DNA from 3 places in the Bacillus sp. WC2507 genome. Region 2 is predicted to be linked to each of the others. Evidence: riboswitches for the same ligand, from Rfam matches in the RefSeq annotation. Region 2 holds a riboswitch; each other region holds the start of a gene.

Region 1 (9,915 bases), 4.1 Mb from region 2:
TGAATAGTGAAATAGATGTCATTTGAAATGTTTGAATGGTTGCTTCCCATATGACTTTACCCCATTCATCCAAAAAGGACTTGTTTCCCATAATCTGTTCTACCTCCTTCTACGATGATCCCTTGTTCTTGTAAAAATGATAAAGCGCGGTCTACTTCATTTTTTTCACCCTGCATATGAATGACCAGTTTCCCATATGCTTCATGTTTTAACTGTGTAATGTTACCGGATAAAATATTTGGATACACTTGAAAACGTTTTGTAGCAATAGCTAACGCTGGTTCGCCAGAAGAAGTTCCTATAAATGAAAGTGTTACGATTTCTCCGGTTCTTTGTAGTTCTTTTTGTACCTCTTCTGGAATTCTAGCTGCAAATGCACTATTTACGAATTTCTTCGTTGTTATATGTTGTGGGTTGGTGAAAATATCTTTCACAGTTCCACTTTCGATTACTGCTCCATGTTCCATAACAGCAACTCGGTCACATATACGCTGGATGACATTCATTTCATGTGTAATTAATAAAATTGTGATCCCGATTTCTTCATTGATTTTTAATAATAAGTCAAGGATAGAATCGGTTGTTTCCGGATCTAAAGCGCTTGTTGCTTCGTCGCTTAATAACACTTCAGGTTCGTGTGATAGTGCGCGTGCAATGGCAACACGCTGCTTTTGGCCACCAGAAAGTTCACTCGGATAGGCATCTTTTCGATTGAAAAGATCGACAATACGTAAGTATTTTTCTACCCTTTTTTCAATTTCTACTTTGGGAATGCCAGCAAGGCGTAAAGGTAATGCGATATTTTCATAAACTGTCACGGTTTTAAGTAAATTGAATCCTTGAAAGATCATTCCGATTTTTTGTCGCGCTTTTGCGAGTTCTTTTGCTGATAAAGTTGTTAAGTCTTGGTTGTTTACAATGATATTTCCTGTCGTTGGCTTTTCTAATAAATTTACACATCGAATTAATGTACTTTTACCAGCACCACTATATCCAATGATTCCAAATACTTCGCCCTTTTTTACTTGAAGGGAGGTAGGTTTAAGAGCTTCCACATTCCCTTTTTTTGTTGTGAATACTTTGGATACATTTTTTAATTCAATCATTATCGTCAGCTCCTACCAAGACGGTAAAACAGAACCATCAAATTTTTTCTCGATAAATTCTTTCACTTCTTTAGATTGATAAGCTTTCTTTAATTTATTTACAACAGCATCATCTTTATTTTCAGTACGAACAACGACCCAGTTCACATATGGTGAATCTTTTCCTTCACGGAAGATAGAATCTTTCGCAGGGCTTAATTTTGCACCTAATGCAAAGTTTGTATTAATCGCAGCTGCTTTTACTTCACTTAGTTGTGTCGGTAATTGAGATGCCTCTAATTCAACAATCTTTAAGTTTTTTGGATTTTCAATTACATCTTTCGCAGTCGCTTTTTCTGTAGCCTTTGGATCTACTTTTAAAACACCGGCTTTTTCAAATAGCTTTAAAGCTCGAAGTTCATTTGTTGGATCATTTGGTACAGCAATTGCGTCGCCCTCTTTTAAATCCTTTACATCTTTTAAGCTTTTCGAATATACACCCATAGGGAATGTTACTGTTGAAAATACTTCAGTTAATTTCATATTACGTTCAGCTTTAAATACGTCTAAATATGATTTCGTTTGATAGCTATTTACATCGAGGCTTTTTTCATCTAGGGATACGTTTGGTGCTACATAATCATTAAATACTTTTACATCAATTTCGAGACCGTCTTTTGCGGCAACTTCTTTTACCTTTTCAAAAATTTGTTCATGCGGACCGCCTGTTACACCGACAGTAATCTTTTTCTCATCTAACGCTTTTACTTCTTTATCTGAACCCCCGCTACATGCGCCTAATAATAATACCGCTCCACTTACAATGCTCAATAATACTTTTTTCATCTATAGTTCCCCCTTCATATACGTTCCAAAATAAAAAGCACCTCTCAAAAATAAGAGAGGTGCCGAATAGACAAAATAGGTTCCTCTCTTATCTTCCAAAACGAAAGCTCGTTTTGCAGGAATTAGCACCTTAGCTTATACGTCATAAGCTCGGTTGCCGGGCATCATCGGGCCAGTCCCTCCGCCACTCTTGATAAGAGTATGTGTATGTAGTTTTTTTAATATGCTACTAATAGTAAATCTTACAAAAAGAATTGTCAATGTTATTTTCTGAATATATTTTATTTTAAGGTAATCGAAACATTTCCTTTTTTATGCCCTTTTTCTACATATATATGAGCTTCAGTAATTTCTTCTAATCGGTAAGTTCTATCAATAACAGGCTTTAAATGTTCTGCTTCAGTTAGTTTTTTTAGTAGAATCATATCTTCTTTACTTACTTTTGCCATCATTCCATTCACAGATACATATTTCCCATTAGGTGTTAATGCCTTTTCACAAAGGGATTTTTTATGTTTTCCAACTGCATCAAATATAATATTGTAGCGTTCACCCCGCTTAGTAAAATCTTCTTTTGTATAATCAATTATTTTATCAGCTCCTAAAGATTGCACGAGTTCAAAATTTGAATGACTACAAACAGCCGTAACGGTCGCACCAAAATATTTAGCAAGTTGTACGGCAGCTGTTCCTACTGATCCAGAGGCACCATATATGAGCACTTGTTGTCCTTTTTTTATACGGCCCTTTCTCAGGAAATGTAATGCTGAAGTTCCGCCAAAAGAAATAACTGCCGCTTCTTCATACGTCACATTGGTAGGTTTTAATGCTATTAATCCACTTTCATGTACACATGTGTATTCGGCATAACCACCAAGGTTTAGTTCTGTTAATGCAAAAATTGGATCTCCTTTTTTAAATTGGGTTACATCTGTTCCAATTTCCTCAATTTCTCCAGCTAATTCTACGCCGAGTATAGGTTTTCTCGGTTTTCTGAAACCTAATATGATCCGCATAGGAATCCAAAATAAGAGGGGACTATTAAAGCCGCGTATTCTACAATCTCCAGTCGATACACTTGTTGCATGAATTTTAATTAATACTTCGTTCTTTTTAGGTGTAGGTTTCTCTATATTTTGAAGCTGGAGAACGTTAGGTGGTCCATATTTTGTGCAAATCATTACTTTCATAATAACCTCCCGAATTTCGTTGTTTTTATTTACATCATATTTAAACCTTTCATCAAACATGTTGTTATTTAGAGTTGAATTTAAATAAGGACATTGGAAATCATATAGATTTAAAAGATAAAAAAGTGGTATTATTTGGTAAAGGGGGATTTTTATGAAGAAAATTATAGTAGCTTCTAGTTTATTACTTACAATTGGTTTAGGGGTAGGGTGTAGTAGTGATAAAGTATCGAAGACGGGTGAACCCAAAACGGCATCAGTAAAGAAAGAGAAGGATTTAGCCGCAAAAGATGTTTTTAATAAGGCGTATGAGAACTTAAAAAATGAAGAGTATGTAACGGTGATGCAGGATATGGATATAAAGGCTGATGGACAAGAACTGAGTATAATGAAGGCTAAAATACAAATAGAGCTGAAAACAAAGAGTTCTCGTGCTGAAATGAATGTTTCGGGTACGGATATTATCATTTATGGTGTAAATGATAAAATTGTTGGTCAAGTGAAGAATCCTAATACAGGTGAAGTTATATCTATACCAGAAGAGAAATTAAATATTAGTGGGATGAATGCAGCCAAGAGTGTGAAAGAGAATGTAGAAATCCCACCAGAAATTGTACAAAAAATGAAGATGGAAAAAAGTGGAGACAAATATAAATTAAAGGTCAGGTTAAAAGGAAAAGATGCAGAGAGTATTTTAGGTAGTATAGGTGAAACGCAGAAGAAAGCATTAGAAGCACAAAATGCAAAGGTAGAAGAGATAGATGCAGAATATATGATCACAAAAGATTTTAAATATGAATCATTAAAATTGGATATAGTTGTGAGTAGAAATAGTAAGGAGAAAGCAAAAATTATGACGGATATAAAATATACATCATATGAAAAATTTGATCCCATACAGTTGCCAGTAACGAATTAATTGATTTGAAGAGAGATGCCTAAAAGAGCAAGGGTATCTCTCTTTTTTCGTTACTAACATATTTTCTTCTTAGAAAAATATGTACAATATGTAGTGAAAGAAATTCAAACAAGGAGAGTGTCATTTGAAAAAAAGAAAGATAGTAGTTGTCATTGTAGCGTATACCGTTTTGTTAGCGGCGTCTGTACATACGTATAAAAAACAACTCGATCATCCTATGATGAGTGATGTCGGTAAATTGCTCCCGACAAAGATTAAACGTGTTGAAAGTGCTACGGATGAGCACTCGTTAATAAAATTAGTGCAAGATGCAAAAGTTTCAGGAGAGAAAATTTCGATTGCGGGTATGCAGCATAGTCAAGGCGGTCAGACGTATTATCCGAACGGTACGATGCTTGATATGAAAGGGTATAATAAAATATTAGAATTCGATGCGGAGAAGAAGAGGATTAGGGTGCAAGGCGGTGTCACCTGGAATGACATTCAAAAGAAAATCAATCCATATGGTCTTGCGGTTCAAGTGATGCAATCTCAAAATATTTTTACTGTTGGTGGTTCATTAAGTGTAAATGTACATGGGCGTGATATTCGTCATGAAGCATTGATTGATACGGTCGAATCCTTTCGACTATTAATGGCAGATGGTACTGTACGCAATGTAAGCAGAAAAGAGAATACGGAGTTATTTCCATATGTCATTGGTGGTTACGGGTTATTTGGTGTTATTTTAGATGTGACGTTAAAGTTAACGGATGATGAATTATATGAAACGCACACAAGAATGCTAGATTATAAAGAATACGCATCTTATTTCAAAGAAAAAGTGAAAAAAGATGAAAATGTTCGTATGCACTTAGCGCGTATTTCTGTTGCTCCAAACTCATTTTTAAAAGAGATGTATGTGACAGATTATACAGTGGCACAAAATCAAAATATGAGGGAAGAGTACAGTGAATTAAAGGAAGAAAATATTATAGCTGCACCGAAATTTTTGCTTGGGTTATCGCGTTATAGCGAATGGGGAAAGAATACGTTTTGGGATATACAAAGAAATTATTTTGAACGTACAGATGGAAAGTATGAGACGCGAAATAATGTTATGAGGTCAGATAGTGCTTTTATGGAATATGAAAATCCGAATAGGACAGAAGTGTTACAAGAATACTTTGTGCCCTTAGATTCTTTCACAAAATACATAGATGATTTACGTAACACATTAACTAAAGAAGAGCTGAATTTGCTCAACATTACGATTCGTTACGTGGAAAAGAATGAAAATGCAGTTTTATCCTATGCGAAAGATGATATGTTTGCACTAGTTCTTTTAATTAATCAGGGACGCTCTGAGAGAGAGATAAAGAAAACAGAAGGTGTCATTCGGAAGATGATCGATGTTACTTTAAAGCATAATGGTAGTTATTATTTACCGTATTATTCTTACCCAACGAAAGAACAGCTAAAGAAAGCATATCCTCGTATAGAAGAATTTCTTCAGAAGAAGAAGGAAGTAGATCCAGAAGAGAGATTTGTGAATTTATTTTATAGGGAGTATACGAAATGACATATAGAAGATTTGTAGCCTCACAAAGTATCATTATGATGGCGGGAAGTATGGTATTTCCCTTTTATATATTATTGCTTCGGAACGTTGGAAATAGTTTCTCACAGTTTGGTTGGGCGTATGGCTTATTTGCTTTAACTTCAGCACTTGTATATCCGTTAGTAGGAAAGATGTCTGATCGAGTAGGCGATCAAAAATTATTAATTATATATGCTTGGTCCATGGCGATATTAATGCTTTGTTTTCCGATCGCCACGGAAGTCTGGCATGTATACATTCTTCAAATTCTAATGGGTATTTTAGGGGCTGTGCAGCGTAATACGGAGAAGACATCGTTAGCACGAAAAGTTGTGCAAGAAAATGCTGGTTATGAGATTGGAAAATATCATGTGTGGACATCGATTGGAGGAGCAGTAGCAATTATTGCAACGGGATATTTAGTAGATTTCTTTACGATTGGTACCATTTTTTATATTGCATCTATCTTATATGTAGTGAGCGGAGTTGTATTAAGTAGTAAAAAAATATAAACATTCCCATTTTTACCTGTATACCCTTTATTTGTTATACTAAAGGGGAAAACAAAAGAAAAGGGGACATTGCCTTTGATGAAATTTTTAATTTTAGCTATTCTCACTTTGTTTTTAATTCCATGGACAAGAAGCGGTAGTAAACTGCAAGCAGTGGATAAGAAAGAGGCTGGGAAGGTTGTAAGGGGTAAGAAATCATCTATTTTAGTTATTCCTATTTTATTTTGGATAGGTATTGCAATCTATGAATATCTTTGGCTAATTGATGATCGAGCAGATTCGATTCTTACTCATTATTCTGTTGCAGTAGCAATTTTAATTGGGCTTGTTTTATTTTCACAAGAGAAGATAGGGAAATTAGAAGGGACATTAAAAGGACTTCTAATGTTTGTTTTACTCGCAAGTTACGGTTATTTTGGTTATTTACACGATATAGTAATCACGCAAACGAAGTATGATTCTGTTGTTAAAGTAGAGAAAGATATTTCAGAGCCATTTACTGAAAATGATCAGCCGTTTACAGTGCCGCCAAAGACAGCGGAGAATAAGATGAAAAAAGTATTTGGGGATATTCCGAAAGTAGCTTATTTTGAGCTGGGAGAATTAACACCACAAATGGTAAATGGTGAGGCTTTATATGTAGCACCGATTGAAGTTTCAGGATTTTTTAAAGCACGTAAGGCTGAGACAATTCCAGGGTATGTAACGATGTCAGGTACGAATCCTGATGCGGAAGCGAAGCTGCACCTCGGTTATAAAATGAAATATGTGCCGAGCATGTTTTTTGGTAATAAATTAGAACGTGTCGTTCGAAAAGCAGAACCGGATTTAATTTTTAAAGGGAAGCCTAAATTCGAAGTTGATGATCAAGGGAAACCGTATTATACAATGACGTATGGTGAATTTATTTCAGGAAGATCTGGATTTGAGGTAGAGGGTGTTGTAGTAGTAGATGCACAAACAGGTGAAGTGAAAAGATACGATAAAGGAAAAGCGCCTAAATTTGTTGATGGTGTGTTAAATCACGAGACCGCATCTACATTAAATACGTATTTTGGTAAATATATTCATGGATTTTGGAATACAAAATTCTCGCAAACGGATATGAAGATTCCGACTGAGTGGGGAACGAAAGAAGGAGTTACACCAATCTTCGGTAAGGATGGAACGCTATATTACTTTACTGATTTCACCTCTCCGAAAGAAGGAGTAGATTCTGCGTTAGGTTACTCGCTTATCGATGCGCGTACAGGTAAGTTGTATTACTATAACGGAAAAGAAGTAAAGGGAATTATGGATGGTTCAGCTGCTTCGGAAGTAGTGGATAATTCCTTTAAGAGAGAGAAATGGCACGGAACGATGCCGGTTATTTATAACGTGTATGGTAAACCTTCTTGGATTGTACCTGTTATTGATGACGGAGGATTAGTACGTGCTCACACGGTTATCTATGCTTCTAATGCGAAAATATTTGCAACAGGTTCGACACAAAAAGAAGCGCTTGAGAATTATAAAAATGCGTTGAGTGGAAGTGGAGATTCATTTAGACCGACTTCAAGTGGTAAAGAAGCACAAAAAGAAGGTACTGTACAACGTGTATATAAAGAAAAATCAAGTGAAAATACGATTGTGTACGTACTATTAGAAAATGAGCAAAAAGTATTTATGGTACCAGCGAAGAAATTCCCATATGCAATGTTTACAGAAGTAGGGGATCCAATCCAAATCACATATTTAGACACAGGAGAAACAATGGCATCTGTATCTAAATTTACAAATAGTAATTTGAAAAAGTAAAGCGATAGAAATTCTATCGCTTTTTTTTACAGTATAAAACAGGAAAATGCACTATACTTGACGTATGTTTATGTTGTAACTATAATTGTTACGATTTAGTATGTATCGGAAAGGGTGAATTGAAAAAGTGAATGAAGTTAATCACGAAATATATAAACCTGTAAAGATGAACAGGTTATGGATGATTCTTGTACTAGGGACACTTACGGCGATCGGGCCATTATCTATTGATATGTATTTGCCTTCGTTACCGAAATTAACAGATGATTTACAAACGGGTGCATCCCTTGCGCAGCTTACATTGACAGCTTGTTTGCTTGGGCTATCAGTAGGACAGTTGTTTGTCGGTTCAATTAGTGATATTTACGGAAGACGCAAACCTCTTATTATTGCTCTTATTATTTATGTTGCTTCTTCTTTACTTTGCGCTATTGCGCCATCTATTTGGAGTTTAGTATTATTACGCTTCTTACAAGGAGCTTCAGGATCAGCAGGGATTGTTATATCACGTGCAATGGTACGTGATATGTATTCAGGTTCTGAAATGACGAAGTTTTTCTCGCTGCTCATGTTAGTAAACGGAGCAGCGCCTATTTTGGCACCGATTATTGGGGGACAATTACTACAGTTCACAACATGGCGCGGTGTCTTCATCGTTCTTGGAGCAATTAGTGTATTTATGTTAATATCAGCTACTTTCGTATTACGTGAAACATTACCTCCTGAAGAAAGAGAAACAGGTGGTTTGTCAGGGACATTGGCGACGTACGGAAAACTGTTAAAGGATCGTCTGTTTATGGGATATGCATTGTCACAAGGGTTAGTAACGGCGGCAATGTTTGCGTACATTTCGGGATCACCATTTGTGTTGCAGAACATATACGGAGCATCACCACAGCAATTTAGCTTATTCTTTGCGATTAATGGTATCGGTATTATTATTGCTAGTCAGGTTACGGGCCGTTTAGCGGGGAAAGTGAATGAGAAGACATTATTTGTTTCCGGTATTATTATTGCAGCTGTTGGTGGTTTATCTTTACTATTAACAATCGTACTAGGAATAGGTTTAATTGGTGTTTTATGTTCCTTATTCCTTGTCGTGTCAAGCGTGGGGGTTGTATCAACAACTGGGTTCTCATTAGCGATGAGAAATCAGAAACAAGCTGCAGGAACAGCATCAGCTTTATTAGGCTTATTACAGTTTATTTCAGGAGCACTTGTTGCACCGCTAGTAGGTATTGGTGGAAGCAACACCGCATTACCGATGGGAGTTGTTATAGCGCTTTGTGAAATTGGTGCTGTATTATGTTATCTATTTATGGCCAGAAGAAGTGAGAAGCAGTTTGAACTGCAACAAAGACAAAATTTAGAGGCTTAATAAAAAAGAGCTGATTCAAATATTTTTTGAATCAGCTCTTTTTTCATTTTTTGAAATAACGCATACAGTTTCGTAAGGTGATGCAAAAGTTATTTGCTTGAACTACTCACCACTTAACGTCCTTACGGACTGTTTGAAGTGGGAGATTCCTAAGTACAGAAGCCTAGTGGCTTCTAATTCATTAGGCTATCCCCGTAGTTCCTACGGTTAGAAGCCTTAAAGCTTCATTTTTAAGATTGATACTTGCGTTAATATCTCTGTCGTGATGACTATTGCACTCAGGACAATCCCATTCACGAAGATTTAGATTCTTAACGTCTTTATTTTGATACCCACAACAAGAACATAATTGGCTTGAAGCAAATGTTTTGGATACCGGAATGACTTGTTTTCCATACCATTTTGCCTTGTATTCTAGCAACGTTCTAAATTGTGACCAAGATACTTCACTAATCGCTTTTGCTAACTTATGATTTTTTAACATATTCGATACTTGTAAATCTTCTATACCGATAACATCGTGGTTTTTGATGATTTCAGTTGAGATTTTGTCCAAGTAATCTTTTCTAGCATTAGCTATGTATTCATGAATTCTAGCTACCCTTACTC
Region 2 (9,915 bases):
AATTTTCTTTACTGTAGTTGTATACATTGCAATCGGTCCATCTATGGGAATTCCACGTGTTGCAAATGTCGCTTATGAAATGGGCGTTAGTTCTTTCTTACCAGAAACAATTCGCTCTAGTAGCCTAGCACTATTTTTATATACAATCATCTTCTTTACTATCGTATTTTGGCTTAGTTTAAATCCATCTAAGCTCGTCGATCGTATCGGAAATGTATTAACACCTATTTTATTGCTCTCTATTTTCTTATTATTTGTTAAAAGTGTATTTACACCACTTGGGCAGTCAGGTCCAGCAATGCAAGCGTATCAAACTTCTCCAATCTTCAAAGGTTTTATGGAAGGATACTTAACGATGGATACAATTTCAGCACTTGCATTTGGAATTATCGTGGTAAATGCAATTCGCTCTAAAGGTGTGAATGATCGTAAATCCATCGCTATCGCAACAGCAAAAGCGGGACTTATTGCCGCTACTGGTCTCGTACTTGTATATGGCGCACTTGGTTGGCTTGGTGCGACTAGCGTCTCTCTCGGATACGCTAAAAATGGAGGACAGCTACTCACTGTTATCGTACAACAATTATTCGGTCCATATGGCCTACTTCTACTAGCATTAATTGTTACACTTGCTTGCTTAACAACATGTGTTGGACTTGTATCTGCATGTAGTCAATATTTCTCAACATTATTGACTACATTTTCATACAAAACGTTCGCGAGCATCATTTGTGCATTAGGATTATTAGTTGCCAACTTAGGTTTAACGAAAATTATTGCCATCTCTGTTCCAATTCTACTTGTTGTATATCCAGTTGCAATTGTACTTGTTCTACTATCGTTACTTCATAAATATTTCGGCGGATATCGCTCTGTTTATGTAGGTGCTTTAATTGGGGCTGCAATCGTAAGCGTATTTGACGGATTAAAACAAGGTGGTATTTCAGTTTCATTTATCACACCATATTTTGAATTTATCCCTTTATATAATGAAGGAATTGGCTGGCTAATACCTTCATTAGCCGGGGCTATTATCGGCCTTACAATCGCTAAGTTAAGCGGTGCGAAAAAAGTTCCCTTAATAACCGATTCCCGCGAAGTAAAAGCATCCTAAAAAAACTCCCGAAAGGGAGTTTTTTACTTTTGATAAGCAGTATGATTAAAACTGCTTATTTTATACGCTTTCGTATAATATTCGATATTTGTATCCACTGTTTCTACTTTAACAACATCATAGCAATCTTCTTGCTTTACTAAGAATAAATAGTACTCTTCTGTCGCCTCAACAATTGCAATTTTATCTGTTTCAACATTATATTGTTCACAAAGCGCTTGTAATGCGTTCACATAATCCCCTAATTTTTTAGACTTATCCATGCCAAATATCGTTTGAACTAACATACACTCTCTCCCCTTTGTATGTACTGTTAACAACTTAATGTTAACGCTTACATTTATTAACGTCAATAAAAAGATTTGGCGTAAACTAATAATCAGTGGGATAGCCCCCCACTGATTAAAGTTTCACTTTATCATTTCGTCAATTGATGTCTAAACGCATAAATAACCGCCTGTGTCCGGTCACTTACATTTAGCTTATTTAAAATATTACTCACATGTGTCTTTACTGTTTTGAGGGCTATAAACAATTCATCTGCAATCTCTTGATTACTTTTCCCCTCTGCAATTAATAACAAAATTTCAGACTCTCTTTCTGTTAACTCCTCATGCAAAGGTTGTTCTTTCTTCTGACGCATACGAGACATCATTTTACCAGTAACTTTTGGCTCTAATACCGTTTCTCCATCATAAGTAGCTCGTACAGCGTCTGCTATATCACTCGCTCTTGATGTTTTTAATAAATAACTTGTCGCTCCCGCCTCAATAACAGGATACAATTTCTCATCATCTAAAAAGCTCGTTACAACTACAATTTTCGCTTCTGGCCATTCCTGAATAATAGCACGTGTTGCTTCAACCCCATCCATCTCATCCATGACAAGATCCATCAAAATAATATCTGGTCTTAATTGCAGTGCTAACTCTGAACCTTTTCTTCCATTTTCAGCTTCTCCAACTACTTCGATATCTGGCTGCGTTGATAAATATGCTGATACACCCATTCGAACCATTTCATGATCATCGACAAGTAACACTTTTATCATGATTCTCCCCCTCTCTCAATCATAATCGGTACTTTTACTTCTATTTGCGTCCCTTTAGCCGGGAAACTAAGTACTTTTAATGTCCCACCAATTTCATGAACACGCTCTTGCATTGATCTTAAACCATATGAACCAGCCTTATTCACTCCGACTTCAAATCCAACGCCATCATCAATGATTTTTAGAATTGCATATTGATCAATTTTCCGAAGACGTACTTCCGTTTTCTTCGCTTTCGCATGTCGTAAAGTATTGGATAAAGCTTCTTGCACAATACGAAATAAATGATCTTCTACACCTTTTTTCAATTCTATTGGCTCGATTAGCCATTCAATTTTCATATGTTGCTTTCGCGATAATTCCGTCAATAATTCTTCTATACCTTGTGTCAGTTTCTTACCTTCTAATTGTACAGGGCGTAAATGAAGAAGCAATGCTCTCATTTCCGATTGTGCATTTACAACCATATTTTCAACGAGCTGCAACTGCTTTGTCGTCGTTTCTGGAATTTCAGCTACTTGTTCATTAATAGCCGACATCATCATTGACATTGCAAAAAGCTGCTGACTTACAGAATCATGCAGCTCCCTCGCCAATCGATGCCTTTCTTGGGAAATCGCTTCTTGTCTCATCTCTTCATTCCAATGAGCTCGTTCATTCGTTACTTTTTGAAAGAGTCCAGCTTGCTCCTCTAATCGACGAGCAAGACCGATTACTTTTCGTTCCACTTCATGAAATTCATCATCTGCAGTAAACGAAACATCACTCGGAAAATTCCCTCGCTCTACTTCAAATAGAAAAGTATTTAATCCTTGTATACGCTGCTCTATATAGTAACCGATTGCATACCCTACAATTCCCCCGATAAGTAAACTTGTAGTCATAATAAACAAGCCAATTGGAACAGAAGCGATGGATTCTTTCCATAATAAATCATAAACTTGTTGCTCACTTTTCCATACATATACAATTGTACAAATAAGTGCGATACTAACTGAGGACAACATAGAGTAACGAATATACATCCACGAAATATTTTTTTGTTTCTTCATTATACTTTCCTCACTTCCGTATCGCCTACGACAAGCGAAGAAATAATTTTAATACGACGAGGAGCTTCTTTATACTGCTCTGTTCTAAATGTAACATTGCGATTAAACCCTGTTTCCTCATGTCCTGGCAGGAGCACACGTCCGACAATAACAGAATGATTTAATGACAGTTCAATATCATACGGCACATATAAACGAATATTACCTACTACACCTCGAATAACAATTACCGTTTCTCCTTCTGGAATCATGGCAGTTGTTAAATCTATTTCAACATCACAAGCACCATATTGAACATTAATATCCTCAAGTTCATAAATATGATCCATCATTCGTACATTACCTACAAACATATTTTTTAAATATGGTTCTGTACGATATATTTGCTTCTCTTCATCTATAATCCCTTTTTCTTTAATTTCAACCTTCATTGCTTTTTGCTGATGCCCTTGTTGAATCAGTTGATAACCAATTAAAGCTAAACAAGCAAATACGACAAGAACAAATGCTGCTGATGAAAATAAGAAGAATAATAATACGATACCACCAACAAATAAAAATACATTTCCCCGTACATAACGATTCTTTTTACGATAATGCCTTCCAAACATAAGCATAATAAATGCAAAAATGAGACCACCTGGTTCAAAATGTCCAAGTATCATATCAAGAAATAGACCAAATCCAAATATGATGAGGAGCATCCCCATTAATTGTGTTTTTGAAAAATGCTTCTTCATTTCAGCTCCCCCCTTCTTGTCACATATACATAGAAGAAAAGGCATTGCTTTCCAACACCTTTTCTCCTATCACTATATCATAAGCCTGTTTTATAATATACTACTATTATTTTGTTAACTCTTTCGTTAACGATACATCATTCTTTTCTTTCATTTCACGCTCAAGCTTTGCAATCTTCATATCAAATGTGTCACGTTCATGCCCCTCATTCATACGAGTTTCTATATCGCGAATATGATCTTCAATTTCTTCAAAGCGTAAGAACGGATTATTTTCATCCATTTTATGCATCGCAGTATTCATACGGCGATTAGCATGTGCCATATTTTCACGTGCCATTAATTCCATACGTTTCGCGTGCATTTCTTTTAATTTATTTTTCATCTCAGCAAGACGACGCTCTAACTCATCAATTTGCTCTACAACACCTGCATACATTTCTTCTAATCGAGTTACTTGCCCTTCATAATAAGCTACTTCTTCTAACGCACGCTCATGCAGTTGTAGTTCGCCTGCTTCTTGTGCGATGATCGCTTGCTTTGATCTTTTATTAACGAAATAACGTGCTTGCTCAAGCTCACGAGCGAAATTAGATTTTAATGTTTTATGGCGCTGAATTAACTTCTCAATTTTTGTTATTTCACGCTCACTATCTCGTAAATATTGATTTAACATAGCGATTGGATTTTTTCTTTCTTTCTCATCTAACACATTATGAAAATCTGCTAAAATTGCATCGCGTACACGTCCGAATAAAGATTGTTTCATTATAATCTTCCTCTCTTCTACTTTATAAATTTGATTTATTTTATATTAGTTTTTCATTAACTTGTTCCACTCATCTTCAAAGTTACTATATGGTTTAGAACTTTCTGGAGCAGAATCAACAACTACATCTTTTTCTTTTTTCCACTCACGGTATCCGTAGTATAAAACTACTAATGCTGCGATACCGATTAGTGCTGGGGAATGAGAAAGTGCAATGGATAAACCGATTAAACCAACAATACCCCAAGCTAACTTTCCAAAAAATGATTTAGCTCGCACAAATGATTTATAGCTCCAGTACACAACTCCTGCTCCGATTGCGAATCCTACAATACCAGCAAGACTACCAAGAGCAATTAAAGCCAAAATACCGGCCGCGATAAACGCTAGAAATTGTTTCATCTTGTGCTTGCCTCCCTTCGATTTGATACTCTTATCTTAACTATTTTTTCATGTTTCCATAACGAGCTTAAGAACCGTTTTTGACTCAGACTTAAGACCGAGTTGCATTCAGCCTTTTGTAAAAACATGCGGTAAGATCGGATGCTTTACTCTTTTATCGCACATAAAAAGCCGTACAGAGAATATTCTCTGTACGGCTTTCGTTACTATTCATTATGCTGTTTTATGATACTCTTTCTTTCCCGCTACTTTAGAAAACCTCGGGAAACCAATTAATATAGAAATGATTCCACATACTCCAACTAAGATTGGATAAAACGCATATGGCAACAATTCAATTGGAGATAACGCCGCAAATCCTGCTGCCGTTAACATTTGCGCACCATACGGAATTAATCCTTGCACACAACATGAGAAAAGATCTAATACACTCGCTGATTTACGAGGATCAATTTCATATTGATCTGCAATATTTTTCGCAAGTGGACCTGTAAAGATAATAGAAATTGTATTATTCGCTGTACACATATTCGTCATACTCACTAAGCCAGCAATACCAAACTCTGCTCCTTTTTTTGAACGAATGTTACGCGTTAAAATATTCATTAAATATTGAATGCCACCATTATATTGAATCAGTTCGACCATACCGCCAATTAAAATAGCTAGTAATACTAACTCCATCATACCGCCCATTCCAGTCGTTACACTTTTAAAGAAACTCTCTAACGTGTAACTTCCATCTAAAAGACCGATAACGCCAGATAGTACAGTTCCACCAGTTAACACGATAAGTACATTCCAACCAAGTAGCGCTGTAATAAGTACTCCTGCATAAGGTAAAATCTTTATCCAGTCAAAGCTATGCGCTTTAATCTGCGTATCGCTTCCTAAAGTGACGATTACTAAAAGTACAATTGTAATAATAGCTGCTGGTAATACAATTAAAAAGTTCGTTTTAAACTTATCTTTCATTTCTGTTCCTTGTGAACGTACAGCTGCGATTGTTGTATCTGAAATAAATGATAAATTATCACCAAACATCGCTCCGCCTACGACAGTAGCCATCGTAAGTGCAATTGAGATATCAGTTTGCCCACTAATACCTACAGCAATTGGTGCTAATGCAGCAATTGTTCCCATTGAAGTTCCCATCGCTAATGAAATAAATGCCCCTATAACAAAAATTCCAGCTACGATAAATCCTTGCGGTAAAATTGATAACGCTAAGTTAACTGTAGAATCAACGCCGCCCATCCATTTTGCTGTTTCAGAAAACGCTCCCGCCAGTACAAAAATCAAAACCATAATCATAATATCTGGGTTCCCTGCACCTTTAGCAAATCGTTCCACTTTTACATTAAAACTTTCTTTACGATTCATTGCTAAAGCGACTCCTACAGCAATTGAAATCGCTACAAGTATCGGCAATTTATAGAAATCACCTGTAATAATTCCAGAACCAATAAATAGCGCCAAAAATATTCCAAGTGGTAATAAAGCCAAACCATTTCCTCTCGTTTCTTTCAAAGTACCATCTCTCCCTAGTTTCAACCTTTTTCTAATGAATAACAAAAGACCTCTTCCAATGAGAAGAGGTCTTATACATCTATAAGAAACACTCTTCTCATCTTTCAAGCACATGCTTGCTGGATTTGGCACAGCACTCTGAAATCGAGTCCGCTGCCGAGGCATCGTAGGGCCAGTCCCTCCGCCTCTCTTTATAAGAAGGTTTCATATTTATTTTTTAATAATAATTTCTTCCCTAACTTTACTCGCTTACAAAACAAAAGTCAATTATTTTTTGTATAGATTTTTTTGGTAATTATGCAAAAATTTGAATACAACAATCATTTTAACTTTTTGATTTCTTCTTCCAATATTGAAATCCAATAAAATTCACTATTCTTTATTGCAGCTATTATCCATTTCGTAGTGTACCAAGCTAACTCGTACTCTCCTTTTGTAACATCGCCACTTTTATAAGCACCCTCTAGCTCATCTTCATCTAGTACATACATCTTACCATTCGCTAATAACACTACATCTAAATATAAATCATCAAAATACGGTAAACCACGGTCGTCTATTTCATATTCTTTCGCCACATCGATATAATATTGCACTAATTTTTTCTGATCATCTAACATAGCCGTAATCGCAAAGTTTTTCCCGTCTATGAAATATTGAATCCACGTATACTGATCCGCTGCAATACAAAGTTCTTTACCATCATATTCTTTACAACTTGGTTCTTTCACCTTTTTCATTTCCAGTATTCCTAGCATTCCCTCTTCTATTTTCTTAACCGTATAATCCTTCTCTATTAGTCGCTTCCACGAAGAACCGTCACCATATTTACGTTTCATTACGTCTACTCCTCTTCTATATACAGAAAAGCTCCCACATATTATGTGAGAGCTTGTTCATATTATAATTAAGCCGCTTGTCCTTTTTCAGAAATCTCTTTCAAATAAGCTTGTCCTTTTTCAGCGTCATATTGACCTTCCCACTTAGACATAACTACAGCTGCTAAAGAGTTTCCTACAACGTTAACTGCTGTACGAGCCATATCTAAAATACGGTCAATACCAGCGATGAATGCTAAACCTTCAGGTGGAATACCTACTGTACCAAGTGTCGCTAATAATACAACGAATGATACGCCTGGTACACCTGCGATACCTTTTGATGTAACCATTAATACAAGTAATAATGTAATTTGTTGTGTAATAGATAAATCAATACCGTACATTTGTGCTAAGAAAATAGCCGCAATTGCTTGATATAAAGTTGATCCATCTAAGTTAAATGAATAACCTGTCGGAATAACGAAAGATGTAATTGCTTTCGGACAACCGAACTTCTCCATTTTCTCCATGATTTTCGGTAAAACTGTTTCTGAACTCGCTGTAGAATATGCTAAGATCAGCTCGTCTTTTAAAATCTTAAAGAATTGGAAAATATTAATTCCAAATATTTTCGCTGTAAGTCCTAAGACAACTACGACGAAGAAGATCATTGCTCCATATACGACAATAAGTAATTTCCCTAATGGAATTAATGAAGCTAGACCGAATGTAGAAACTGTAACACCAATTAGTGCAAACACACCAAATGGTGCAAATTTCATAACTTGGTTTGTTACATAAAACATTGCATCAGCTACACCTTGGAAAAATTGAAGAACCGGTCTTCCTCTTTCACCAATTGCTGCTACACCTAAACCAAATAATACAGAGAAGAAGATAATAGCAAGCATATCTCCGTCAGCTAATGACTTCATAATGTTCGTTGGAACAATATTTACAAATGTATCTGCAAATGAATGACTTTGCACTTGCTCTGTCGTATGTGTATATTTTGAAATATCTGTCTTCGTTAACTGATCCATATTTACGCCTTTTCCCGGTTGGAAAATATTCGCAATTAATAGACCGACAATAATTGCAATTGTTGTAATAATTTCAAAATAAAGAATTGTTTTTCCGCCTAGTCGGCCTAGTTTTTTAACATCGCCAACACCAGCAACCCCAACAACAATACTTGCTACAACAATTGGTACAACGATCATTTTAATTAATCGGATGAAAATATCACCAATTGGTTGTAAATATTTCACAACCGCTGGATTATCAAAGAAAATCGCCCCAACTGCAATACCAAGCGCAAGTCCTATTAATATTTGCCATGCAAGTCCTATTCTTTTCATATTTGTTGTAACCCCCTCTTCGATGTGTCACTCTATCTCTCATTCTATCTCTATAAAAACATGAAATTAAGAGTATTACATATTATTCGACAATTCACTACATTTTGTCCCTGTTAAAAATCATAAATCAAAATTTTAAATCTGACAACAAAATAAGTTTGCCCGAACGCAAATAATTTTCTTGACAAAAACAAAACCCATGTCAGAAAACCTCACATGAGAACGATTCCTTATCAGTGTTTTATTGGATTCTCATCTAATATTTCACTATATAAAACAAATGTATTTTTCCCTTTATTTTACAACGAAAATTAAATAATACATCCTTTTTACATGAATTTTAAAAATCCATCTACCGTGAAAATTATCGTTAAAAGACGATAATTTCCGACAAAACTTAGCAATTTTATAAAATTTTCTTTACATTATGGTTACAACGATAGACACCCTTCTTCTTATGATATATAACATTCATAGGGAAAGGAGCCAGACAACCATGAAAAAGAAATTTACAGCGTTCAGTGTTTTAGCAGCAGGAACGATTTTTGTTTCTCCGTTTCTTTCACCCGCATACGCTGAAACGAATCAAGATAAATTATCTAATATTCAATCTGAATTAGAAGGAAAACAAAATGACTTACAAAATAAATCAGCCGAGAAAGAACAAATAGAAAAGGAAATTCAAGAATTACAAAAGAAAATCGACGACCTAACTACTTCTATTAATAAAAACGAAGCTGAATTAAACGATACAAAAAAAGAAATTAGTAAAACACAACAAGTAATCGCTGAAAAAAAGAAACATATAGAGCAATTACAAACAAACATAGATACGCGTCAGGAAGTTATTAAGCAACGTTTACAATCTATGCAAGAAAAACCTCGTACAAATATCATTACAGAGGTATTAACAAATTCTACAAACATTGCAGATCTTGTTGATAATATGTACTCTGTAAGTTTAATTTTAAACAATGATACAGATATTGTGAAAAAGCAAACAACTGACCAAAATGCTGTAGCAACTGAAAAAGAGGCTGTTGAGAAAAAAGAGCAACAATTAAAAGAATCCGAA
Region 3 (9,915 bases), 1.6 Mb from region 2:
CGGGTAAGTAAAGAGCCAATAAAATCATGTCAAAACGTTCTAAAAAACGAAACTCAATTACTTTAAGTAAATTTAGTACTGGTTGGTTAAATTGCGTAATGCTATCAGGGCTAAAATAGGCAAAGCAAACAAAAGTAGCAAATAAATAAAATAACATCGTTAAAGTATTTGCAATAACCATTCCATGGACTGCATACTGTTTTTTTTGTAAAAAGGGATATAAAAAGAACGCAATATCAAATCCTAAATAAGCAAAAATAGTGGTCGGTACAGCTGTAAATATAGGTTTCCACCCATCTTTTAAGAGCGGAAAGAATGGCATCCAACTTCCGTTCTCTTTAAGAGGTATCAAGAAAAATAACGGAATCCAAAGCATCGTATAAAAAGTAAGTTCGGAGTACCGCCCTATAATACGAGGGCCGTTACGTGCGACAAGAAAGGTAGGAATCGAAAACAAAAAGATAACGAGATAGTCAGGCGTTTTTGGAAGAAGCCATCCCTTAAGATAAAGCATAGCGTTCACAAGAACTACACAAGAATAAAAAGAGAAGTACATCATGTAAATAACAACGAATGCTCTCCCTACTATTTTTCCAAACAATCGTATAAGAATGTCATAAATCGTGTCCTCGGGATATCTTGCAGCAGTTTTGACTATAAATACACCTGATATTGTGGAGAATATCCAACCAATCAATATAGCTATCCATCCATCTGTTCCGGCTTTTTCTGCAAGCACACGGGGAAGCGATAAAACGCCAGTGGCCACCTGCATTCCATTGATTAAAACAATATACTGCATAAGAGAGATTTCATTATAAGCATACTTTTTCATAATTTCACCTTTTATTACGATTCTTTCCTTGTCGAATAGATTGAATGGTTCCATTCCCCTTAGGACGCCTTCTTATTGTCCATAAAGGAAAGCGTACAAAAGCATCTTTCATATCTGCAAAACGAAAGGGTGCTAATGGTGTTCCGTAAGAAGTACCTAGCGATTTAAGACTACTTAGATGCCCAATTAAAGTCATCCACCCGATAACAAGTCCTACAATTCCAAATAAGGCAGCTGCTAGCATCATTGGAAAACGTAAAAGTCTTACTGCCGCTCCCATATCATAGTTAGGAATAACAAAAGAAGAGATGGCGGTAACAGCGACAACAATAATCATAATATTGCTTACAATTCCCGCCTGAACAGCCGCCTGACCAATGACAATACCACCTACAATTCCAACTGTCTGACCAATCGGAGTAGGTATCCGTAAAGCCCCTTCTCTCATCGTTTCCAATGTTATTTCCATAAGTAATGCTTCCATAACTGGAGAAAAGGGTACACGCGTTCTTGATTCAGCAATAGATAAATATAGCTCTACAGGAATAACTTCAAAATTAAAGGAAATAAACGCAACATAACTCGCCGGCAGAAATAAAGCAACCATAAAGGCGATAAAACGAAGCAACCGAATAGACGAAGCAACTAACCACCTTGTACCGTAATCATCAACTCCTTGAAAAAAGGAAATAAAATTTGTTGGAGTAATTAATACATTAGGTGAATGATCCATTACAGTTACAAATCTGCCCTGTAAAATGTGAGATACAGCCAAATCAGGTCTTTCAGTTAATATAAATTGCGGAAACGGCGAGTAAGGGTGATCTTCAATGAATTCTATAAGTTCGCCATTACTAGTCACAGCGTCGATTGTAATATTTTGAATTCGTGTTTCTAATTCCTTCAGCACATCTTCAGAAGCTACATCTTTCAAATATAAAATAGAAATTTTGGTTTTGCTTCGTACACCAATTACTATTTCTTTTATCGCTAATTCACGATGAGGAATATATCTTCGAATCATTGCGATATTTTGACTTCCAGTTTCTATGAATGCTTGATGTGTACCCTTTAGAGCTATTTCGTTATGTGCATCTTCAACACTTCTTTGTGGCCATCCTTTTGTATCCAATTGATGTGCTGTTGTTCGACTGTGGATTAATAAAACACTATCTCCCCCATAAATAGCATTTTCAATCTGACTCAATGTATTAATAATTTTAATTTGTCCTAATGGAATTGGAAGTTCTGTATTGGTATCAAAATCACTATTCATCAAAGGACTTAGGACATGATTCTGAATCAATTCTTTATCTGTTAATCCAGACAAATATACTAAAGCTGCTTCTAATCCATCTACTGTTATTTGAAACCGCCGAATTACTAAATCAGGCGCTTGACGAAATATATTCTGAATATCAGCTATGTTTTTGGTTAAATCAGCGTCTAAGAGGGCATCTTCAATATTTTTTTCCTGAAAATGAGTATTGTCTAGTATTGGAAATGACTTAGGATTATCTCTATATTTTAAACGCCTCAAAAATTTAGCCATGATTCTCTCACTTTCTATGTACTTTTTATAGTATGTTTAGTATGCATATATTAAGAAAAAATATCCTACTAACTAGAGAGGTAACATTAGAATTATTACTATAAATTTCCGGGTGCATATTTCATAAAAATCAAGTTCAAAAATAGTCCTTTAAGTTGATGGATGTGTGGTACTACCAAGCTAGTAATGTGTTGCTCCCCCATATAAAGAAATTTTAAACATCTTAATCTACCTTTCCTTTATGTAAATATGGGAATAACGAAATTACCCCAAGGATAGCTAAACAAGCTCCAATCCATAGCGGAGATACAAAACCATATCCTTTACTGATCCCAAGACCACCAAGTGACGAACCAATAACAATACCTAGCGTAATAAAAGAACTATGAACGGTATTTATCATTATTCCATTACTAGCTGTTTTCATCACCCTCGCAACCATAGCTGGATTCAATGCTACACCAGTTAAACCAATAAAAATCGTAGAAATAACTGCAATGTATTTATTCTCTGCACTTAAAGCAAATAAAGACAACGCTATGATTAATATAATTAATCCACCCATAAGTATTTTCATTGTAAATTTATCAGCGAACTTGCCAATTATTATATTCCCAATTACCGTCGCACTACCATAGAGAGCAAGTAAATATGGAATACTTGCACTTGAAAAGCCTGTGACATTTGTAAAGATCGGAGTGAAATAACTAAATGCTGCAAACGTACCACCAATAATGAACATACTTGTTACGTACGCTGCCCAAAGATGAATATCCTTAAATCGCAGAAGTTCGTCTTTCCAATTTAATTGCTCTTTATTTGAAGATGATGGTAACAACCGTTGAATCATAAGCCCTGATACTAGCACAAGAACAGAAACAGCCCCAAAACTAATACGCCAGCCAAAAGATTGGGAAATAACGGTTGTTATAGGTAAACCTAATACAGTTGCGAACATTAAACCTGCAAGTACAATTGATGCAGCTTTTCCCCTTGAATCAGAGTGAACCAATGTCGCAGAAAAGGAAATCGCAACTCCAAAAGCTGAAGCTGAAGCAATACCAGTTATAATACGTGAAATCATCATAATATCATAGTTCCAAGCAATAGCTCCGAGCGATTGACCAATTAAAAATACGAACATTAAAAACAATAATGCTTGTTTGCTGCGCATTCGTAAGAGGATTGCAGTTAAAATGGGGCCTCCTATTACCATTGCTCCTGCATAAGCTGAAATTAAATACCCAATAGATGATACAGAAACCTGGAATGCAAGAGCAAGTTCATTCATCATACCTGCAACCATAAATTCTGATGTAGTCATACAAAAGATTGCTAAAGCTAATAAATAAATAATCGATGGCATAAAAACACTCCTTATTCATTATTGTAATGATTGGTACAAAAATAGTGCGAAAAAAGAGCGCACTAAGCGCCACAAATAGACTCTATTGTTCCTTTGATAACTTGTTCAGACAACACCCGATTTTGCATCGATACATTAAGAACACGGAATCCGTAATAACTGCTTAAAAGCAGACTAGCTAATTCCTCAGCTGATTGCTTCTTTGAAATTTCACCTGTTTGCAATCCTTCCTCCATCACTGTTACAATAGCTTGTTTAAGAAGTTCAACATGCTTCGAGAAAATTTCTTGTACCATTAAATCGTTTTTAGCACGTTCTATACTGGCATTAATCAATAAACATCCTTTTTGATCAACATTCTGAAAGTCTTCTTTCAATGCCCATTCAAAAAAATTACTTAATCGTTCTTTAACTGGAATTGGAGTATGTAACAATTTCCTTTGTTCCTTAATCCCAATTTCATGGTAGCGTTCTAATACTTGTTTATACAGTTCATGTTTACTACCGAAAGTATTGTACAAACTTCCTTTTCCAAGTCCTGTATCACTGCATAAATCTTGTGTAGAACACCCTTCATATCCTCTTAACCAAAATGTTTTCATTGCAACATCTACAATTGAGGAATAATCAAACTCTCGAGGTCTGCCGCGTTTATTCACCCGTATCCTCCTCTCATTTTAAAGATAACATGAATAGAATACCCTTTTTGTACCACGCGGTCAATAATTTTGTTTTATTGTTACTGTAAAATAAAATTTGACTATGTTAGATTACGAATAATTAAAAATAGCCCCCTTATTCAAGTTGTCTAGCGAAAAAATCACGTTTTAATAGGCTTCTTTAGCATGCCTACCTTTCTATAAATTACTAGCTATGAAACAAGGATCGTTTCATAACTAGTAATTTACTTGATTAGCTTGATGGGTATGGCGTAGTGCCCCTATAAACAAAATCCTCCAGAAACATCTAAAATCTGCCCCGTTACCCAGCGGCTATCAGAAGAAGCAAGAAATGCTACTGCATCTGCAATATCTTCAACTTGCCCTATTCGTCCGAACACAGATGAATTCGTAGCAAAATTTCGTATTTCCGGATTATCTAGCAATTTCGCATTTATATCTGTCTTCGTATATCCAGGCATAATTGTATTCACTGTTATGCCTCTTTCTCCAAGATGTTTAGCTAGAGGAAGTGTCATCGTATTTAGTGCACCTTTACTTAAACCATATGCAATGGACCCTGTAAAACCAAGTCTTACTTCAGCTGATGAAATGTTAATAACTCGCCCCTCCGCTCGTAATAACGGTAATGTTTGCTGAATTAAGAAGAACGGTGCTTTCATATTTACAGACATAATTTCATCAAAAACTTCTTCTGTCGTATTTTCAATTGTTCCTTGTGTACCTATCCCTGCATTGTTTACTAAAATATCAATCTCTGATGTACCAACTCTTATTTGTAATTCATTCTTCAATTGTTCTACTATCTTTTTGACACCATCAATTGAATTGAAATCCGCTTCAATTAAGAATGCCTTTCCTCCATTAGATTCAATCTCACTAATTGTTTCATCTGCAGCTGCTTTATTTCGGCCGTAGTGAATCGCAACTAATGCACCGTCGTTTGCTAATCTCATCGCAATCGCACGGCCAATGCCGCGACTCGCTCCTGTTACTAACGCTACTTTCCCATCAAGATTCTTCATTTTTTCCATCCTTCCTAAATTTCCGTTTAATAAAGTGAAACTTTAATCAGCCCTCACCAATCGGGCGTTTACGAGCAGTTAATGTGAGATAAATTCTATACTTATATTTTCATGCAAAAACCAATCATTTTAAATATAGATTTATAGGTAATTTAGTTCGTTTACTTATGATATTATAGTTATAATTTGTAATTTACTTTAGAAAATATAACAAGGAGGCTACACAATGCAAAACGCAGTAAAACTGGATGAAATCGATCATAAAATTATGAACTTGTTATATGAAAATGCGAGAATTTCCGTTTCAGAAATAGGACGGATCATATCCATGACGCAGCCTGCTGTAAAAGAGCGTATTAATAAACTTGAGGATCAAGGTGTTATAGCGGCTTACCGAACGAAATTTGAGCCTTCTAAAATTAATAAGAACATTCAAGCATTCATCATGTTTAAAACGAGCCAATGCTCTGATTTTATCCAATATTGTAATGCCGCTCCTGAAGTAATAGATTTATATCGAATTAGCGGGGAGTTTAATTATATGATGAAGGTCATGAGCGATTCGATGGATTCTCTCGCTACATTTTTAGACTCTTTAATGCGATTCGGATTATCATCTCCTTTAATTGTTTTAAAAAGTGAGTTTGAGGAGAAATTGTCGTTCTGATAAAGGAATAAGAGAATTGACATCTCAATGTGAAAATGAACACTTTATTTAAATTGACAGGCACCAGCTTTCCCAAAAAAGAAAAAGGAGTGGATCATCCACTCCTTTTAATCACCTACCCCTGATTCCTCTGCGCTTCTCTAAACTCCTCCTTCACCTTCTCTAACAACCCTTCTTCTGTAATTAATCGATACGCTGTATTCGCTAATGCTTTTGCGGATGTAATTAATGCTTTGTCTCCTAGTTCTGAACGTGCTGCTTCTCTAAATTCATTCGTATGTGCAATTAAGTCGTCTGGGCCGATTTTGATGTACGGGTGAATGGTCGGTACGACTTGACTTACGTTCCCTGCGTCTGTTGAACCAATGCCAAATCTTTCTTTACGGTTTACATCTTCACCTTGTAATTCTAGTTCTTCAGCTACAACGTCATTAAATGTTTTTGTTACGAGTAGTTCATCGATTTCATTTTGGAATTGATGAATTTTTACTTTTGTGCCTGTTGCTAATGCTGCTCCCTGTGCGATATTTCTTACTTTTTCTGTTACTTCTGCACATCTTTTTCTCGTTGCTGCACGGATGAAGAACCTTGCTGCTGCGTAGTCTGGAATAATATTCGGCGCTTTTCCGCCCTCAGTAATCACGCCATGAATTTTCACATCTGACGGAAGTTGTTGGCGAAGTGCGTTAATACTGTTGTACAGCTGGATGATCGCATCTAATGCGTTAATTCCTTCTTCTGGTGAAGCTGCGGCATGAGCTGTTTTTCCGTAAAAATGAAAATCAAGTGGATCGACTGCTAGTGAAGGACTCGTTGTCGCTGTCTTTCCGCTCGGATGAATCATAAGCGCCGCATCAATGTTTTTGAATAGACCTGCCTTTACATAACTCGCTTTTGCACTACCATTTGGTCCTCCTTCTTCAGCTGGAGTACCAAACACGACAACTTCCCCGCCAATTTCTTCAAGCGTCTCTGATAATGCGATTGCTGCCGCAACACTAATTGTTCCGATTAAATTGTGACCACACGCATGACCAAGTCCTGGTAAAGCATCATACTCAGCTAAAAATGCGATGACTGGTCCTTGTTTCCCTGAACTTTTTCGCGCGATAAAACCTGTTTCATGTCCAGCAATATTGTGCTGCAACTGGAATCCTGCACTCCCTAGCAATAAACTCAACGTTCTTGATGCATAAAACTCTTGATTACCAATCTCCGGATTCGCATGAATATCGTGACTTGTTTCTATGTACTTTTCCTTATTTCTTTCTATACTCTCTTCAATTGTTTTTCTTTGTGACGTTACTCCTGTCGCTCCCATTTTTCTTCCTCCTTTTATTTTCACGTAAAAAAGCCTCTTTCTAAAAGATAGAAAGAGGCTTCTGTATATACAATCAAAATGAGCTTCTTTCTTATCTTTCAAGTTACCTTGCTGGAATTGGCACAGTATTCATAACGAATCCGCTGCCGAGGTATCATAGGGCCAGTCCCTCCACCTCTCGTGATAAGAATTTTCATAAAATTATATTAAATTACATTTATTCTAAGTTCATTCCAATTAAAAGTCAAGGAATTCCTATCCGAATTTACCGAATATCTAAAAATCCTTTTAATACACCAATTGTTTCTGGTGCTTGTAATCTTGCACATACGTACGGAAATTCCGTACTACCTTCAAATATCATTTGAGATGTGAGCGGTGCGCCTGCCCAGAAGATTTCATCATCAATTACGATAAACGGGAATGCTTTATTTTGTCTTTGTAACTTTACATTTTTCAACGGAACTGGTCCATCACTATAAACTGTTATTTGTGCATTTGTACGCATTAACGCTTGCCATACTCGTTTATCTACTTGTTTCGTACTTGGCAGTGAAATAATAATTTTTCGTTTTGCGGCTAAAATATCTTTCAATAGTCCTTTCGGCTCTTCAAGATTCATTTCCATAAACCAACGTAAACGTTTCGAAATTTTCCGTTCCCACAATTGTCTTGATGTCGTACGATCATACACATCTCCGTGTCGTTCTATATGAGCTGTTAATTGTGATAACGCTTGTTTTCTCGATAAGTTTTTACGCATATAATGGCAATCTGATAATTGAATGAACTTCCCTCTCGCCCTTGTCACTGCAACGTTGACGAGGCGATGGTTTTTATGGTCAAAGAATAACACGCCAGGTCGTTCTTGCGGATAACTATCAACCGTATCAAAAATCATCATATCTCTTTCAGACCCTTGAAACTTATGAACCGTCGCCGCTAAAACTGGTATGTTTTGATATTTCGTTCTCTGCAACATTTCTCTCATACACGTTGATAAAAAGCGGGATTGTGCCCTGTAAGGTGTAACAACACCAATCGATTGAACACCATCTAACAGCCCGATTAACATCATTTGCATCGCTACTAAACCAGACATAATATTAAAACGAGAACCAGAAGCAGCGTCTTTTAAAGAAAATGCTCCCATTGAGCTCGTATCAAATAAAACACTTGCCTCATTTGCGAACGGTTGCAATTGCGCAAGTTCTTTACGTTCTGAAACAGACGGATGATCGTATACTCTATTTTTATAAATAAATGAGTTTGTAAACTTCGATATATCCGCATGCATACGTCTTTGTTCCTGCAGCATAAAGAGGTTTGGATGTGCCTCTGATTTATTTACAGTATCAACAATCCCGGCATGATAAAACATATCTTCGCCGAGCCATTTTCGAACGAGTTCATGGTTTGCCATCGCAATCGGAGGTAACTGTAAAAAGTCACCACAAACGACGATGCGTTTTCCAAGTGAAGCTGCTAATGCAATTTGCGGAACATAGGCCATACTTACTTCATCTACGACAACTAAATCAAATGTACGCTCATAAATAAGTGAATCAATGGCACATTTCGATAAAGTTGCGCCGATTACTTTCGCATTTTCAATGTATTCTTTTTCTACTTCTTTAATTTTCGCTTTTTGCTTTCGAAGATCACTTTCAATCTCTTGTATACGCTTCTTATCAGCAGAAGTCGCTTTATATGATAAAATCTTTTCACGAAGATCTTGGCGTGTTTCCTCTAAATAAAGTCTTTCCTCACCCCATGATCCGTTCGTCGTTTCAACTAACTTCGACGTAAGTAATGTTTCATGATTTCGTATATGTTCATGTTGACTATAACCGTAACGAACAATTTCGCCAGGTGTCCATTTCTTTTTCTTCTCAATTTGCTTCGTTACTTCACTCATTAATACGTCCACTGCCGCATTACTATGAGCTAATACAAGTACCGATTTTCCTTTTTGATAATGCGCCGAAATAATACGTGATAAATTGTAAGACTTCCCTGTTCCAGGCGGTCCCCACACGTACGTTGTCGGATTGTAAAACGAACGATACGCCAATTCATTTTTCGGATTTTTCATCTTCTCAATATGTTTCGGACTGCTCGTCCCATCAACAAGACGCTTTATACGATTACGTTTTAGCTTATCTTTATGAGCTTCTTTTAATCGCTCTTGTAGTTGCTCTAACAATTGCCACGGTTCACTGTATAAAACAGCTTCTCGCATTTCACCTTGTATATAATCATTTAATTTCAGTTCTATTTCTAATCCATGTACAGATAATACTTCTCCTGTCGCTTCCTCACCATCAAACTCAATCCGAATTGGTGAACCTTCAGGTAAGCTTACTTCCGATATGAGCTGAAATACGTATACTGTACTTTCATAATCTGTATATAAAAAACGACCGTTCATGATAGAAATTTTACTACCACCTATCGTTTTCCAATGTT

Evidence for each region. Region 2 has a riboswitch for S-adenosylmethionine ahead of ACUN28_RS22205 (Na+/H+ antiporter NhaC family protein). Riboswitches for the same ligand answer to the same signal wherever they lie in the genome.
Region 1: linked by a shared signal. The riboswitch ahead of ACUN28_RS00620 (MetQ/NlpA family ABC transporter substrate-binding protein) and the one ahead of ACUN28_RS22205 (Na+/H+ antiporter NhaC family protein) in region 2 are both predicted to bind S-adenosylmethionine.
Region 3: linked by a shared signal. The riboswitch ahead of ACUN28_RS13850 (M20 family metallopeptidase) and the one ahead of ACUN28_RS22205 (Na+/H+ antiporter NhaC family protein) in region 2 are both predicted to bind S-adenosylmethionine.

The regions. Positions count from the first base shown of each region.
Region 1 covers NZ_JBQXPN010000001.1:101,678-111,592, reverse strand. The annotation lists gene ACUN28_RS00630 (methionine ABC transporter permease) at 1-91, opposite strand, end outside; gene ACUN28_RS00625 (methionine ABC transporter ATP-binding protein) at 66-1,106, opposite strand; gene ACUN28_RS00620 (MetQ/NlpA family ABC transporter substrate-binding protein) at 1,119-1,931, opposite strand; SAM riboswitch class I at 2,017-2,131, opposite strand; gene ACUN28_RS00615 (NAD(P)-dependent alcohol dehydrogenase) at 2,213-3,121, opposite strand; gene ACUN28_RS00610 (hypothetical protein) at 3,276-4,040, shown strand; gene ACUN28_RS00605 (FAD-binding oxidoreductase) at 4,165-5,601, shown strand; gene ACUN28_RS00600 (MFS transporter) at 5,598-6,131, shown strand; gene ACUN28_RS00595 (DUF3981 domain-containing protein) at 6,210-7,928, shown strand; gene ACUN28_RS00590 (multidrug effflux MFS transporter) at 8,047-9,306, shown strand; gene tnpB (IS200/IS605 family element RNA-guided endonuclease TnpB) at 9,488-9,915, opposite strand, start outside.
Region 2 covers NZ_JBQXPN010000001.1:4,211,886-4,221,800, forward strand. The annotation lists gene brnQ3 (branched-chain amino acid transport system II carrier protein BrnQ3) at 1-1,114, shown strand, start outside; gene ACUN28_RS22175 (DUF3922 domain-containing protein) at 1,138-1,434, opposite strand; gene ACUN28_RS22180 (response regulator) at 1,533-2,165, opposite strand; gene ACUN28_RS22185 (sensor histidine kinase) at 2,162-3,217, opposite strand; gene liaF (cell wall-active antibiotics response protein LiaF) at 3,217-3,957, opposite strand; gene ACUN28_RS22195 (PspA/IM30 family protein) at 4,064-4,726, opposite strand; gene ACUN28_RS22200 (lmo0954 family membrane protein) at 4,772-5,128, opposite strand; gene ACUN28_RS22205 (Na+/H+ antiporter NhaC family protein) at 5,342-6,658, opposite strand; SAM riboswitch class I at 6,753-6,858, opposite strand; gene ACUN28_RS22210 (DUF402 domain-containing protein) at 6,979-7,497, opposite strand; gene gltP (glutamate/aspartate:proton symporter GltP) at 7,566-8,840, opposite strand; gene ACUN28_RS22220 (murein hydrolase activator EnvC family protein) at 9,337-9,915, shown strand, end outside.
Region 3 covers NZ_JBQXPN010000001.1:2,587,847-2,597,761, reverse strand. The annotation lists gene ACUN28_RS13880 (GerAB/ArcD/ProY family transporter) at 1-835, opposite strand, end outside; gene ACUN28_RS13875 (spore germination protein) at 840-2,387, opposite strand; gene ACUN28_RS13870 (MFS transporter) at 2,611-3,753, opposite strand; gene ACUN28_RS13865 (TetR/AcrR family transcriptional regulator) at 3,816-4,412, opposite strand; gene ACUN28_RS13860 (SDR family oxidoreductase) at 4,694-5,458, opposite strand; gene ACUN28_RS13855 (Lrp/AsnC family transcriptional regulator) at 5,685-6,125, shown strand; gene ACUN28_RS13850 (M20 family metallopeptidase) at 6,241-7,446, opposite strand; SAM riboswitch class I at 7,535-7,636, opposite strand; gene ACUN28_RS13845 (AAA domain-containing protein) at 7,712-9,915, opposite strand, start outside.